DNA from 4 places in the Serratia sp. FDAARGOS_506 genome. Region 2 is predicted to be linked to each of the others. Evidence: predicted binding sites of a transcription regulator. Region 2 holds the regulator's gene; each other region holds the start of a gene.
The links. Region 2 encodes PurR, which represses purine synthesis genes. Its sites were predicted from a motif close to CANGCAAACGTTTGCNTG; they were not measured.
Positions count from the first base shown of each region.

Region 1: the regulator PurR is predicted to act here: its motif matches at 1,738-1,755, upstream of EGY12_RS07130 (NCS2 family protein).
Region 3: the regulator PurR is predicted to act here: its motif matches at 1,570-1,587, upstream of purL (phosphoribosylformylglycinamidine synthase).
Region 4: the regulator PurR is predicted to act here: its motif matches at 1,080-1,097, upstream of serA (phosphoglycerate dehydrogenase).

Region 1 covers NZ_CP033831.1:1,441,980-1,445,108, reverse strand. The annotation lists gene EGY12_RS07135 (AsmA family protein) at 1-155, opposite strand, end outside; gene EGY12_RS07130 (NCS2 family protein) at 284-1,684, opposite strand; gene gltS (sodium/glutamate symporter) at 1,925-3,129, shown strand, end outside.
Region 2 covers NZ_CP033831.1:3,627,717-3,630,845, forward strand. The annotation lists gene punC (purine nucleoside transporter PunC) at 1-215, opposite strand, end outside; gene punR (DNA-binding transcriptional activator PunR) at 339-1,283, shown strand; gene purR (HTH-type transcriptional repressor PurR) at 1,280-2,305, opposite strand; gene EGY12_RS17675 (YnhF family membrane protein) at 2,630-2,719, shown strand; gene sodB (superoxide dismutase [Fe]) at 2,784-3,129, opposite strand, start outside.
Region 3 covers NZ_CP033831.1:343,154-346,282, forward strand. The annotation lists gene purL (phosphoribosylformylglycinamidine synthase) at 1-1,478, opposite strand, end outside; gene mltF (membrane-bound lytic murein transglycosylase MltF) at 1,754-3,129, shown strand, end outside.
Region 4 covers NZ_CP033831.1:638,858-641,986, reverse strand. The annotation lists gene EGY12_RS03325 (LysR family transcriptional regulator ArgP) at 1-27, opposite strand, end outside; gene rpiA (ribose-5-phosphate isomerase RpiA) at 231-887, shown strand; gene serA (phosphoglycerate dehydrogenase) at 1,180-2,418, shown strand; gene EGY12_RS03310 (5-formyltetrahydrofolate cyclo-ligase) at 2,467-3,075, opposite strand; RNA gene ssrS (6S RNA) at 3,128-3,129, opposite strand, start outside.

The sequences.
Region 1 (3,129 bases), 2.2 Mb from region 2:
ATTTTCCCTATCGACAGGCGGTATTCGCTGTTGTCGCTGATCCAGGCGCTCAGGCGGCCTGCCGCCCAGCGGGTTTGCCCGACCAGGTACAGCACCACCACCGCCAGCACGATCAGCAGCAGCAACGTCAGCAACAGCTTTCCGATAAATTTCATCGTCTACATCCGCATCGGTCAAAAAAGATACCCTGTTTATGCCGCAATTGGCCGGGCATCTCAAGGGCAATGGTCTGATAGACAATAAAAAACGGCCGCAAGCGGCCGTTTGAACATCAATGGACGGGTTACTTTTTCTCGTGTTCCTGCGGGAACACCAGGTTCAGCACGATGGCGGTAATACCGCCGGCGGCGATGCCGGAAGAGAGCAGGGTTTTCAGCCAGTCCGGCGCGAACTGCAGGATCAGCGGCTGCTGGGAGACGCCCATGCCGACGGCCAGCGACAGTGCCATGATCATGATGGCGCGGCGGTTCAGACGCTCGCGCGACACGATGCGCACGCCAGAGGCGGCGATGGTGCCGAACATCACGATGGTCGCGCCGCCCAGAACCGGCTCGGGAATGTGCTGTACGAAGCCGGCCACCGCAGGGAACAGCCCCAGCGCGATCAGCATCAGCGCCACCACGAAGCCGACGTAGCGGCTGGCGACGCCGGTCAGTTGGATCACGCCGTTGTTCTGGCCGAAGCAGGAGTTGGGGAAGGTGTTGAACACCGCCGACAGCATCGAGTTCAGGCCGTTGGCCAGCACGCCGCCTTTCAGCCGCTTCATATACAGTGGCCCGCTGACCGGCTGTTCGGAGACGTCGGAGGTGGCGGTGATGTCACCGATGGTTTCCAGCGAGGTGACCATAAAGATCAGCATCAGCGGCAGCAGCAGGTTCCAGTCGAAGCCCAGGCCGTAATAGAGTGGCGTTGGGATGGTGATCGCCGCCGTTGGGGCCGCCGGTGCGTCGGCGGGCAGCATGTCCATCGCCCAGGCCAACAGATAGCCGACCGCCATGGCGATCACCAGCGAAGCCACGCGCAGGTAAGGGTTGCGCTGGCGATTCAGCAGAATGATCACGACCAGCACCGCGCCGGCCAGCAGCAGGTTTTTCGGCGAGCCGAAGCTGTGATCGTTCATCGCGGCGTAGCCGCCGCCGATCGAGGTCAGGCCGACCTGAATCAGCGACAGACCGATGATCATCACCACGATGCCGGAAACCAGCGGGGTGATGATGCGGCGCGCCAGATGCAGCACGCGCGACAGCAAAATTTCGGTGCAGGAGGCGACCATCAGGGTGCCGAACAGCGCGGCCATCATGGTCGGCACGTCGGCACCGCCGTTTTTCAGCGCCAGACCGCCCATGATCAGCGGCGAAACGAAGTTGAAGCTGGTGCCCTGAATGGACAGCAGGCCGGAGCCCACCGGCCCCCAGGTTTTGATTTGCAGAATGGAAGCCAGACCGGAGGCGAACAGCGACATGCTGATGATGTGCTGGGTATCCTGTGCCGGCAGGCCCAGAGCCTGGCAGATCAGCAGGGCCGGAGTGATCACCGCGACGAACATCGCCAGCAGATGCTGGCCTGCGGCAAACAGCGTTTGCGGCAGCGGCGGGCGATCTTCCAGGCGGTAAATCAGTTCACTGGCGCGGGGTTCAGAGGCGGCTTGGCGTGCGGCATCAAGCTCGGAGGATGACATGCTCATGGTGTGGCGTTTCCAGATACGGCAAAGCAGGCATTTTAATGCTCCGCCCCGCAAAAGCAAACGGTTGCGCGCAAATATTATGTTGCCGACTTTCTCGTTTATGTCGCATTTTCATTCATTTTTTCTTGTCATCTCAGCGTTTTTTACTTCTAATCCTGCACTCATCAAGTTTAAAAACTAAGTGGTTTTCTATAACTTATTATTTTTATTTGGATCTTTTCCCTTACATGGAGTACCTGGATGTTTCATCTTGATACTTATGGCACGTTGGTCGCGGCGACGCTGGTTTTGCTCCTCGGGGGCAAGTGCGTCAGAACCATTCCCCTGCTGCGAAAATATACCATCCCTGCTCCCGTCGCCGGCGGTTTGCTGGTGGCCCTCCTGCTGTTAGCCCTGAAAAAGCTCGTCAACTGGGAAATCAGTTTTGACATGTCGCTGAAGGACCCGCTGATGCTGGCCTTCTTCGCTACCATTGGCCTGAACGCCAATCTGGCGCGTTTGCGCGCCGGCGGCAAGGTGCTGGTGGTGTTCCTGTTCGTGGTGCTGGGGTTGCTTATCGTGCAGAACGCCATCGGCATCGGGATGGCGAAAATGCTGGGGCTGGATCCGTTGATGGGCTTGATCGCCGGGTCGATCACCCTGTCGGGTGGCCACGGCACCGGGGCCGCCTGGAGCAAGCTGTTCATCGAGCGCTACGGTTTCGAGAACGCCACGGAAGTCGCCATGGCCTGCGCCACCTTCGGCCTGGTGCTGGGCGGCCTGATCGGCGGCCCGGTGGCACGCTATCTGGTTAAACACTCCTCCACGCCGGAAGGCACGCCGGAAGACAGCGTGCAGCCGAGCGGTTTTGAGAAGCCGGAAAGCGGCCGCCTGATCACCTCGCTGGTGATGATCGAAACCATCGCCATGATCGCCATCTGTCTGAGCCTGGGGCAGTTGATTGCCGGCCTGCTGAGCGGCACGGTGTTTGAACTGCCGAACTTCGTTTGCGTGCTGTTCGTCGGGGTGATCCTCAGCAACACGCTGGCCTTCACCGGTTTCTATACCGTGTTCGAGCGGGCGGTATCGGTGCTGGGTAACGTCAGCCTGTCGCTATTCCTGGCGATGGCACTGATGAGCCTGCGCTTGTGGGAGCTGGCCTCGCTGGCGCTGCCGATGCTGGCGATCCTGGCGGTGCAGACGCTGGTCATGGCACTGTACGCGATCTTCGTTACCTACCGGGTGATGGGTAAAAACTACGACGCGGCGGTGCTGGCCGCCGGCCACTGCGGCTTCGGTATGGGCGCCACGCCGACGGCGATCGCTAACATGCAGGCGATCACCGATCGTTTCGGCCCCTCGCACGTGGCGTTTTTGGTGGTGCCCATGGTGGGGGCGTTCTTTATCGATATCGCCAATGCCATCGTCATCAAGCTGTATCTGCTGCTGCCGGTGTTCCCGGCGGT
Region 2 (3,129 bases):
GGTTTGCGGCCCAGACGGTCGGAGAGCGGTCCCCACAGCAGCTGCGCAAAGGCGAAGCCGGCCAGGAAGATACTCAGGCTGGCGCTCACCGCGCCGGCGGAAATTTGCAGTTCCTCCCGCATGGCGCCGAAGGCGGGCAGGTACATATCGGTCGCCAGATAACCCAGCATGCTCAGGCCGGCGAGGTAGAACATAAAGCCAAAGGAATTTCGCATGGTATTTCTCGTTAATATTTTAGTGTCGCAGGTTTTTAGCGCCGGTCAGTGTATCCGGCTGGATCTCTGCTTGTGAAACGGTAATATTTGCAAAGTGCTGTTAAAAAAATTGAAGGCAAAACGATGTGGTCTGAATATTCTCTTGAAGTCGTCGACGCGGTGGCGCGCACCGGCAGTTTCAGCGCGGCGGCGCAGGAATTGCACCGGGTCCCGTCGGCGGTCAGCTATACCGTACGGCAGCTGGAGCAATGGCTGGCGGTGCCGCTGTTTGAGCGGCGTCACCGCGATGTGGAATTGACACCGGCCGGTGCACTGTTTATCAAGGATGCGCGAGCTGTTATCAAAAAAATGCTCGACACCCGCCGTCATTGTCAGCAGGTGGCCAACGGTTGGCGCGGCCAGCTGAATATCGCGGTGGACATCATCGTCAAACCGCAACGCAGCCGCCAGCTGGTGTTGGATTTCTACCGTCATTTCCCCGACGTTGAACTGATGCTGCAACCCGAGGTGTTCAACGGCGTGTGGGATGCGCTGGTGGACGGCAGGGCGGACATGGCGATCGGCGCCACGCGCGCGGTGCCGGTCGGTGGCGGCTTCGCCTTTCGCGACATGGGTTATATGAACTGGTTGTGCGTGGTCAGCCCGCAGCACCCGCTGGCGCAGTTGGCGGGGCCGCTGAATGACGATCAACTGCGGCCGTATCCTTCGCTTTGCCTGGAGGACACCTCGCGCAACCTGCCCAAGCGCGTCACCTGGACGCTGGATAACCAGCGGCGACTGGTGGTGCCAGATTGGACTTCGGCACTCGACTGTTTGTGCGCCGGGTTGTGCGTCGGCATGATGCCGGCGCATCGGGCACTGCCGCGGGTGCAGCGCGGTGAGCTGAAGGCGTTGCAGCTGCAGCAACCGTTTCCCGCCAGCCCTTGCTGTCTGACCTGGCAACAGGATAAACCGTCACCGGCGATGAGCTGGCTGCTGGCGTATCTGGGCGATGGCGAGACGCTGAATCAGGAGTGGTTGAGCGAGGCGGAACCGGAAGCCGCGCAGGCTTCCGGCGCGGGGGATTAGCGGCGGTAGTCGATGAACGGGCCGTCGGCGACAGAGCGGCGTTCGACCAGCTTAGGATGCACTTCGATCACCTGTGACTCTTCGCGTTTGCTGATGATGCGATCCAGCAGCATGGTGAAGGCCATTTCGCCCAGGCGCTCTTTAGGCTGATGAATGGTGGTCAGTGCCGGGGTAAAGTAGCGGGCGTTGCGCACGTTGTCGTAACCGATCACGGAAATATCCTGCGGCACTCGCAGCCCCAGCTCGTCGGCGGCGCAGATGGCGCCCATCGCCATGATGTCGCCGCCGCAGAATACCGCGGTCGGTCGTTGTTTTTGCGACAGGATTTGGTGCATCGCCTTATAGCCGGACTCCGGTTCGAAGTCGCCCTGAACGATCCACTCTTCGCGAATCTCGATATGTGCTTCCTGCAGCGCCTTCATAAAGCCCTGATGACGGCCGCCGCCGGTGTTGCGCGACAGCTGGCCCGGAATGGCGCCGATATCGCGGTGGCCACGCTCGATCAGGTAACGGCCGGCCAGATAGCCGCCTTCGAAGGCGTTATCGATGATGGTGTCGGTGAAGTCGCCACGCGCGGCGCCCCAGTCCATCACCACCATCGGGATGTTGCGGTAGTCTTCCAACATGCCCAGCAGCTGATCCGGGTATTCGGAGCACATAACCAGCAGGCCGTCGACGCGCTTTTGCGCCAGCATCGCCAGGTAGGCGCGCTGCTTGTCCAGATTGTTGTGCGAGTTGCACAGGATCAGGGTGTAGCCTTTGCTGTAGCAGCTGTTTTCCACCGCTTCGATCACTTCGGCGAAGTAGGGCGCTTCGCTCGAGGTGGCCAACAGGCCGATCGACTTGGTGTGATTGACTTTCAGGCTGCGCGCCACGGCGCTCGGCGAGTAATGCAGCTCTTTGATGGCGGCCCACACGGCCGCTTTGGTCTCTTCGGCGACGAAACGAGTCTTATTGATGACGTGCGAAACGGTGGTGGTGGAAACGCCCGCGCGTTTGGCCACATCTTTAATCGTTGCCATGTAAGGAATGACTCCTGAACTCACATGTTTACAGCATGTAAGTGTGATGTTAATCGTTTGCCTGCGTAGATCCTTCTCCAGAGAAGCGAAAACTGAGTTTTTAGTGTGTTGAAGTCTTCAGCGCTTAATCAGGAGGGGCATGGATGCCGGTACGCAGTTGTGAACTGCGAATTTTGTCGCATATTGAACAAAAGTGGAAGAGGTAATCGAGATTATAAACCGGGAAATGATAACAAGATTTTATCGGCGAACTGTGGGAAAATGATTTGACGTACTAATTGTGCGCCTTTTATCCTTAGGAAAGCCCATTTTAAAGGAGTTGTCATGGATACCGATCTGAAGATGTCGCTGTTCACCACCGTTTGTGCGTTGGCGATGATCATCGCTTTCAGCTTTGTCGCTGCGTTGAACTGATTTCCCGCCAGTTTTAAAAAAGGCGCAGCCACGCTGCGCCTCGTCACTTAGGCAAGGCCTGCGCTTACGCCAGGTTTTCCGCCGCGAAAGCCCAGTTGACCAACGCCCAGAAGTTTTCCAGGTATTTTGGACGCGCATTGCGGTAATCGATGTAATACGCGTGTTCCCATACGTCAACGGTCAGCAGAGGTTTGTCTTCACCGGTCAGCGGGGTGGCCGCATTGGAGGTGTTGACGATCGCCAGCGTGCCGTCCGGTTTTTTCACCAGCCAGGTCCAGCCGGCGCCGAAGTTTTTCACTGCGGCATCGGTGAACTGCTCTTTGAACGCAGCGAATGAGCCGAAGGATTTGACGATCGCCGCCGCCAGTTCGCCCTGCGGTTCACCGCCGCCCTGTGGCGACAGGCAGTGC
Region 3 (3,129 bases), 1.5 Mb from region 2:
TCACCCAGCTGCCAGCAGCGGTCGATCACTTCCTGACAGCGGCGCTCCATTTCCGGGTTGTCGCGCTGCACCGAGGCGAAGTCCAGATCGGCATCGGACTGGCCGGACGCCATCGACGAGGCAGCGCCGCCGCCCAGGCCGATATTCATCGCCGGGCCGCCCAGTACCACCAGCTTGGCGCCGACGGTGATTTCCCCTTTCTGCACGTGATCGGCGCGGATGTTGCCAATGCCGCCCGCCAGCATGATCGGTTTGTGGTAGCCGCGCAGCTCGACGCCGTTGTGGCTGTTGACGCGCTCTTCATAGGTACGGAAGTAGCCCAGCAGCGCCGGACGACCGAATTCGTTGTTGAACGCCGCGCCGCCCAGCGGGCCTTCGGTCATGATATCCAGCGCGGTGACGATGCGTTCCGGCTTGCCAAAATCCTGCTCCCACGGCTGTTCAAAGCCGGGAATACGCAGGTTGGATACCGAGAAGCCCACCAGGCCGGCTTTCGGCTTGGCGCCGCGGCCGGTTGCCCCCTCATCGCGGATCTCGCCGCCGGAGCCGGTCGCGGCGCCCGGCCACGGCGAGATCGCCGTCGGGTGGTTGTGGGTTTCCACCTTCATCAGGATGTGCGCTTCTTCCTGATGGTAATCGTACTTGCCGTTCTCCGGCGCGGCGAAGAAGCGGCCGACCTGCGAGCCTTCCATCACGGCGGCGTTGTCTTTATACGCCGAGAGCACGTAGTCCGGCGTCTGCTCATAGGTGTTCTTGATCATCTTGAACAGCGATTTAGGCTGCTGTTCGCCGTCGATGATCCAATCGGCGTTGAAAATCTTATGGCGGCAGTGCTCGGAGTTGGCCTGCGCGAACATATAAAGTTCGATATCCGTCGGGTTGCGCCCCAAACCGGTAAAGGCATTCAGCAGGTAGTCGATCTCATCCTGCGCCAGCGCCAGGCCGAGCCGGACGTTGGCCTGCTCCAGCGCGGTGCGCCCTGCGCCCAGCACGTCGACCGACTGATACGGCGCCGGCTGATGATGCGCGAACAGCTGTTCGGCCTGTTGCAACTCGCTGAAGACGGTTTCCATCATGCGATCGTGCAGCAGCGCGGCGAGCTGGCGCCACTGGGTTTCCGTCAGCTCAGGTGCCTTGACGTAGAACGCCAGGCCGCGCTCCAGGCGCACCACCTGTTGCAGACCGCAGTTATGGGCGATGTCTGTCGCTTTGGAAGACCAGGGAGAAATGGTGCCCGGACGCGGCGTGACCAGCAGCAACCGGCCTTCAGGGGCATGTTCGGCGAGAGAAGGACCGTACTTGAGCAGCCGCTGAAGTTTGGCGTGTTCTTCGGCACTTAGCGGTGCGCTAACATCGGCAAAGTGGACATACTCGGCGTAGATATCACTGACAGGCAGGTGGGCATCCTGGCAGCGGGACAGCAGTTTGGTAATGCGAAAAGCCGATAAAGCGGGCGAACCACGCAGAATTTCCATAATCAAAGTTCTCTCGTCTTCGAAGCGGCGGATAAGACGCTTCATTGGGCGCAACAGGGGAAAACGCGCGTCATTATAGAGAATCCTCGGCGCCGACGAAACCGTTTGCGTAGGGATTATTGATAAAAGCGTGCCGCACCGTCGAATTGTCATAACGTGTCAATAAAGTTGCACACTGGCGTTTTGTTGCGCAAAATGCCCCCCGCACTGGTGATTTAACCATGAGAAAAGTCGCGGTTGTCGTCGCCGGTGTACCTGTGCCACCACTGGATAACTATTTGAAACGTCTTAAAATAAACTACATCCTCATCGGCGTTGTCACCCTGCTTCTGGCTCTCGCGCTGTGGCCCAATATCACCTGGCGCAGCGGCCAGGGCGGGCAACTCCAGGAGATCATTTCCCGCGGCGAGTTGCGTATCAGCACGCTGAATTCACCGCTGACCTATTTCAACACCAAGCAAGGGCCAGGTGGGCTCGACTACGAACTGGCGAAACGCTTCGCCAACTACCTCGGGGTGAAGCTGGTGGTGATCCCCCATCAGAATATCAATGACCTGTTCGACGACCTTGATGACGACGATGCCGACCTGCTGGCGGCGGGCCTGATCTACAACCAGGAGCGCCTCAGCCGCGCACGCACCGGCCCCGCCTACTACTCCGTTTCGCAACAGCTGGTGTACCGGCTGGGCACCCCGCGGCCGAAAAACTTCGCCGACATTAAAGGCAAACTGGCGGTCGCCTCCGGTTCTGCGCACGTCAGCACGCTAAAGCAGCTCAAGCAGGATAAATACCCGGATCTCGCCTGGGAGTCCTCCAGCGATCTCACCTCCAAAGAGCTGCTGGAGCGGGTGGCCGACGGCAAACTGGACTACACCCTCGGCGATTCGGTAACCATCGCGCTGCTGCAGCGCATCCATCCGCAGCTGGCGGTGGCGTTCGACGTCACCGACGAAGAGCCGGTCACCTGGTACCTCAAACGCGACGGCGACGACAGCCTGTACGCGGCGATGCTGGATTTCTACAGCCAGATGGTGGATGACGGCACCCTGGCGCGGCTGGAAGAGAAGTACCTCGGCCACGTCGGCAGCTTCGACTATGTGGACACAAAAACCTTCCTGTCAGCCATCGACTCGGTGCTGCCCAACTTCCGCCCGCTGTTTGAGAAGCACGCCAACGAGATCGACTGGAAGCTGCTGGCGGCCATCGCCTATCAGGAATCGCACTGGAATCCGCAGGCTACTTCGCCCACCGGCGTGCGCGGCCTGATGATGCTGACCCGCGCCACCGCCGACGGCCTGGGGGTCAACGACCGCCTCGATCCGGAAGAGAGCATTCAGGGCGGCGCCCTTTACCTGCAACGGCTGATGGCCAAGGTGCCGGACAGCGTGCCGGAAGACGAGCGCATCTGGTTCTCGCTGGCGGCCTACAACATGGGCTGGGGCCACATGCTGGACGCGCGCAAGCTGACCAAGACGCAAAAAGGCAACCCGGACAGCTGGGTCGACGTCAAACAGCGCCTGCCGATGCTCAGCCAGAAGCGCTACTATCCGCAGCTGACCTACGGCTATGCGCGCGGGCGTGAAGCCTACAACTATGTAGAAAACATCCGCCGCTACCAGGTCAGCCTGGTGGGCTATCTGCAGGAAAAAGAGAG
Region 4 (3,129 bases), 1.8 Mb from region 2:
CAGCGTACGATAGTCTGGGCGTTTCATCGGAAAGATATCCCTTAAATTAGAATGATACCGGCACTATGCCACATTTTGCGCACGGCGCAGGTGGAAAAATCACGCCCCGTCTCGCCGCTAAGCGGGTGAAAATGCGGGTTGCGGTAAATAAGTGTGATCCTGCCAGCGTGAAAAACAGCGTTTTACCCTATAATACGCACACGTTTTCGTACAGAGGCAAGGGACATATTATGACGCAGGATGAACTGAAAAAAGCGGTGGGCTGGGCGGCGCTGGAATACGTGACGCCAGGCACCATCGTCGGGGTCGGCACCGGCTCTACCGCTGCCCACTTTATTGACGCGCTGGGCTCCATCAAGCACCAGATCGAAGGCGCGGTATCCAGCTCCGACGCCTCCACCGCCAAGCTGAAAAGCCTCGGCATCCACGTGTTCGACAGCAACGAAGTGGACTCGCTCGATATCTACGTAGACGGCGCGGACGAAATCAACGGCCATATGCAGATGATCAAGGGCGGCGGTGCTGCGCTGACGCGCGAGAAGATCATCGCCGCCATCGCCAAGAAATTCATCTGCATCGTCGACGCCAGCAAGCAGGTGGACGTGCTGGGCAAGTTCCCGCTGCCGGTGGAAGTGATCCCGATGGCCCGCTCTTACGTGGCGCGCGAGCTGGTGAAACTCGGCGGTCTGCCGGAGTATCGCCAGAACGTGGTGACCGACAACGGCAACGTGATCCTCGATGTGCATAACCTGAGCATCACCGACGCCATCGCGCTGGAGAACAAGATTAACGGCATCGCCGGCGTGGTGACCGTGGGGCTGTTCGCCAACCGCGGCGCGGACGTGGCGCTGGTCGGCACCCCGGAAGGCGTGAAAGTGGTCAAATAAGCCTCCGCCGTTTGTGGCCCGGTAGTGCCGGGCCGCATAATTCTTCGGTTAAAATATCTTTTCTGAAAAACGGCAAATTTGGTGACTTATGTCACATTGTGAAACCTGACTCCCCAAAGCTTCTGCCGAAAACTTTCCCTATGGCATTTTCTGCCGTAAACCGCCATCAACGCTGCGCCTTGTCCTGCCGGGCAGGCAATCGTTTGTATTGCCGCCCGCGTTATTTTTGTTATGTTGGATGGGAGCTGTGTCGTCACAGCCGCTTCTGAAGTCTGAACATAGGGTCGGGTAAATGGCAAAAGTATCATTGGAGAAAGACAGGATTAAATTCCTGTTGGTGGAAGGGGTTCATCAGAGCACGGTCGATAATCTACGTGCCGCCGGTTATACCAACATCGAATACCACAAGGGTGCGTTAGACACCGAATCGCTGAAGGCATCCATCCGCGATGCGCACTTCGTCGGCATCCGATCGCGTACGCATCTGACCGAAGAAGTATTCGCCGCCGCAGAAAAACTCGTGGCGGTGGGCTGCTTCTGCATCGGCACCAACCAGGTAGATCTGAACGCGGCGACCAAACGCGGCATTCCGGTCTTCAACGCCCCCTTCTCCAATACCCGATCCGTAGCCGAAATGGTGCTGGGCGAGCTGCTATTGATGCTGCGCGGCATTCCGGCCGCCAACGCCAAGGCGCACCGCGGCGTGTGGCACAAACTGGCCGTGGGCTCCTATGAGGCGCGCGGCAAAAAACTGGGCATCATCGGCTACGGCCATATCGGCACCCAACTGGGCATTCTGGCCGAAGGGCTGGGCATGAAGGTGTTCTTCTACGACATCGAGAACAAGCTGCCGCTGGGCAACGCGCAGCAGGTGCGCCATCTGTCCGATCTGCTCAATATGAGCGACGTGGTGACGCTGCACGTGCCGGAAACGCTGGCGACCAAGAACATGATGGGGGCTGAAGAGTTGGCGCTGATGAAACCGGGCGCCATTCTGATCAACGCCTCGCGCGGCACCGTGGTGGACATCCCCGCGCTGTGCGACGCATTGGCCAGCAATCACCTGGCGGGCGCGGCGATCGACGTCTTCCCGGAAGAGCCGGCGACCAACAGCGATCCGTTCAACTCGCCGCTGTGCGAGTTCGACAATGTGCTGCTGACGCCGCATATCGGCGGTTCCACTCAGGAAGCGCAGGAGAACATCGGCGACGAAGTGGCCGGCAAGCTGGCGAAATACTCCGACAACGGGTCGACCCTGTCTGCAGTCAACTTCCCGGAAGTGTCGCTGCCGGCGCATGGCCCGAACGCCAGCCGTCTGCTGCACATCCACGAAAACCGTCCGGGCGTGCTGACGCAGATTAACCAGATATTTGCCGAAGAGGGGGTTAACATCGCCGCACAGTATCTGCAAACCGGGCCGGAAATCGGCTACGTGGTGATCGACATTGAAGCGGAAACCGCGCGCGCCGACGCCGCGCTGCAGCGCATGAAGGCCATCGACGGCACTATTCGCGCCCGTCTGCTGTTCTGATTAGGCGGCATGTCGCAACGAAAAAGGCCGGAGCGATCCGGCCTTTTGCTATTTGGGTTCGTGCCACGCCCAGCTGCAGAGTGGGGTGAGGATTTCCGGCAGCGGGATATCCCAGTGCTCGGTCGGCAGATGCTCCACCTGCTGGCAATCATGGGCCAGACCGATGGGATAGGGGCCGTAGCTCTGCCAGTTTTGCAGGGTGCGATCGTAAAAGCCGCCGCCCATGCCCAGACGCTGCCCGGTATGATCGAATGCCACCAGCGGCGTCAGTACGACGTCCAGCTCGCCCAGCGGTAACACCTGGCGCACATCGAGGCGCGGTTCGAGAATATTGAAGCGATTGCGCACCAGCGGCGTTTCCGGCGCATAGCGCAGGAACAGCAGGTGGCCCGGGCTGAACGGGTGCAGCACCGGCAGGTAAACCCGTTTGCCGAGCGTCCACAGTTGCTCGATCAGCGGCCCGGTGTCCAGTTCACCGTCAAACGACAGGAATACCGCGATGCTGTGCGACGCCTGAATGCGTGCATGTGCGGTGAGGCGTTCGGCTATCTTGTCTGCGGCAAAGCGTTGCTGCTCGGGCGTAAGCTCGCGCCGACGTTGGCGAATGAGTTGACGAATGGCTTGGCGCTGCTGCGCGAATTGGGGTTGAAAAGGCATCGTATCAGGCTTGCTCAGTGTAGCGTTCAGCACACATAAACCGCTGAGAAGGGG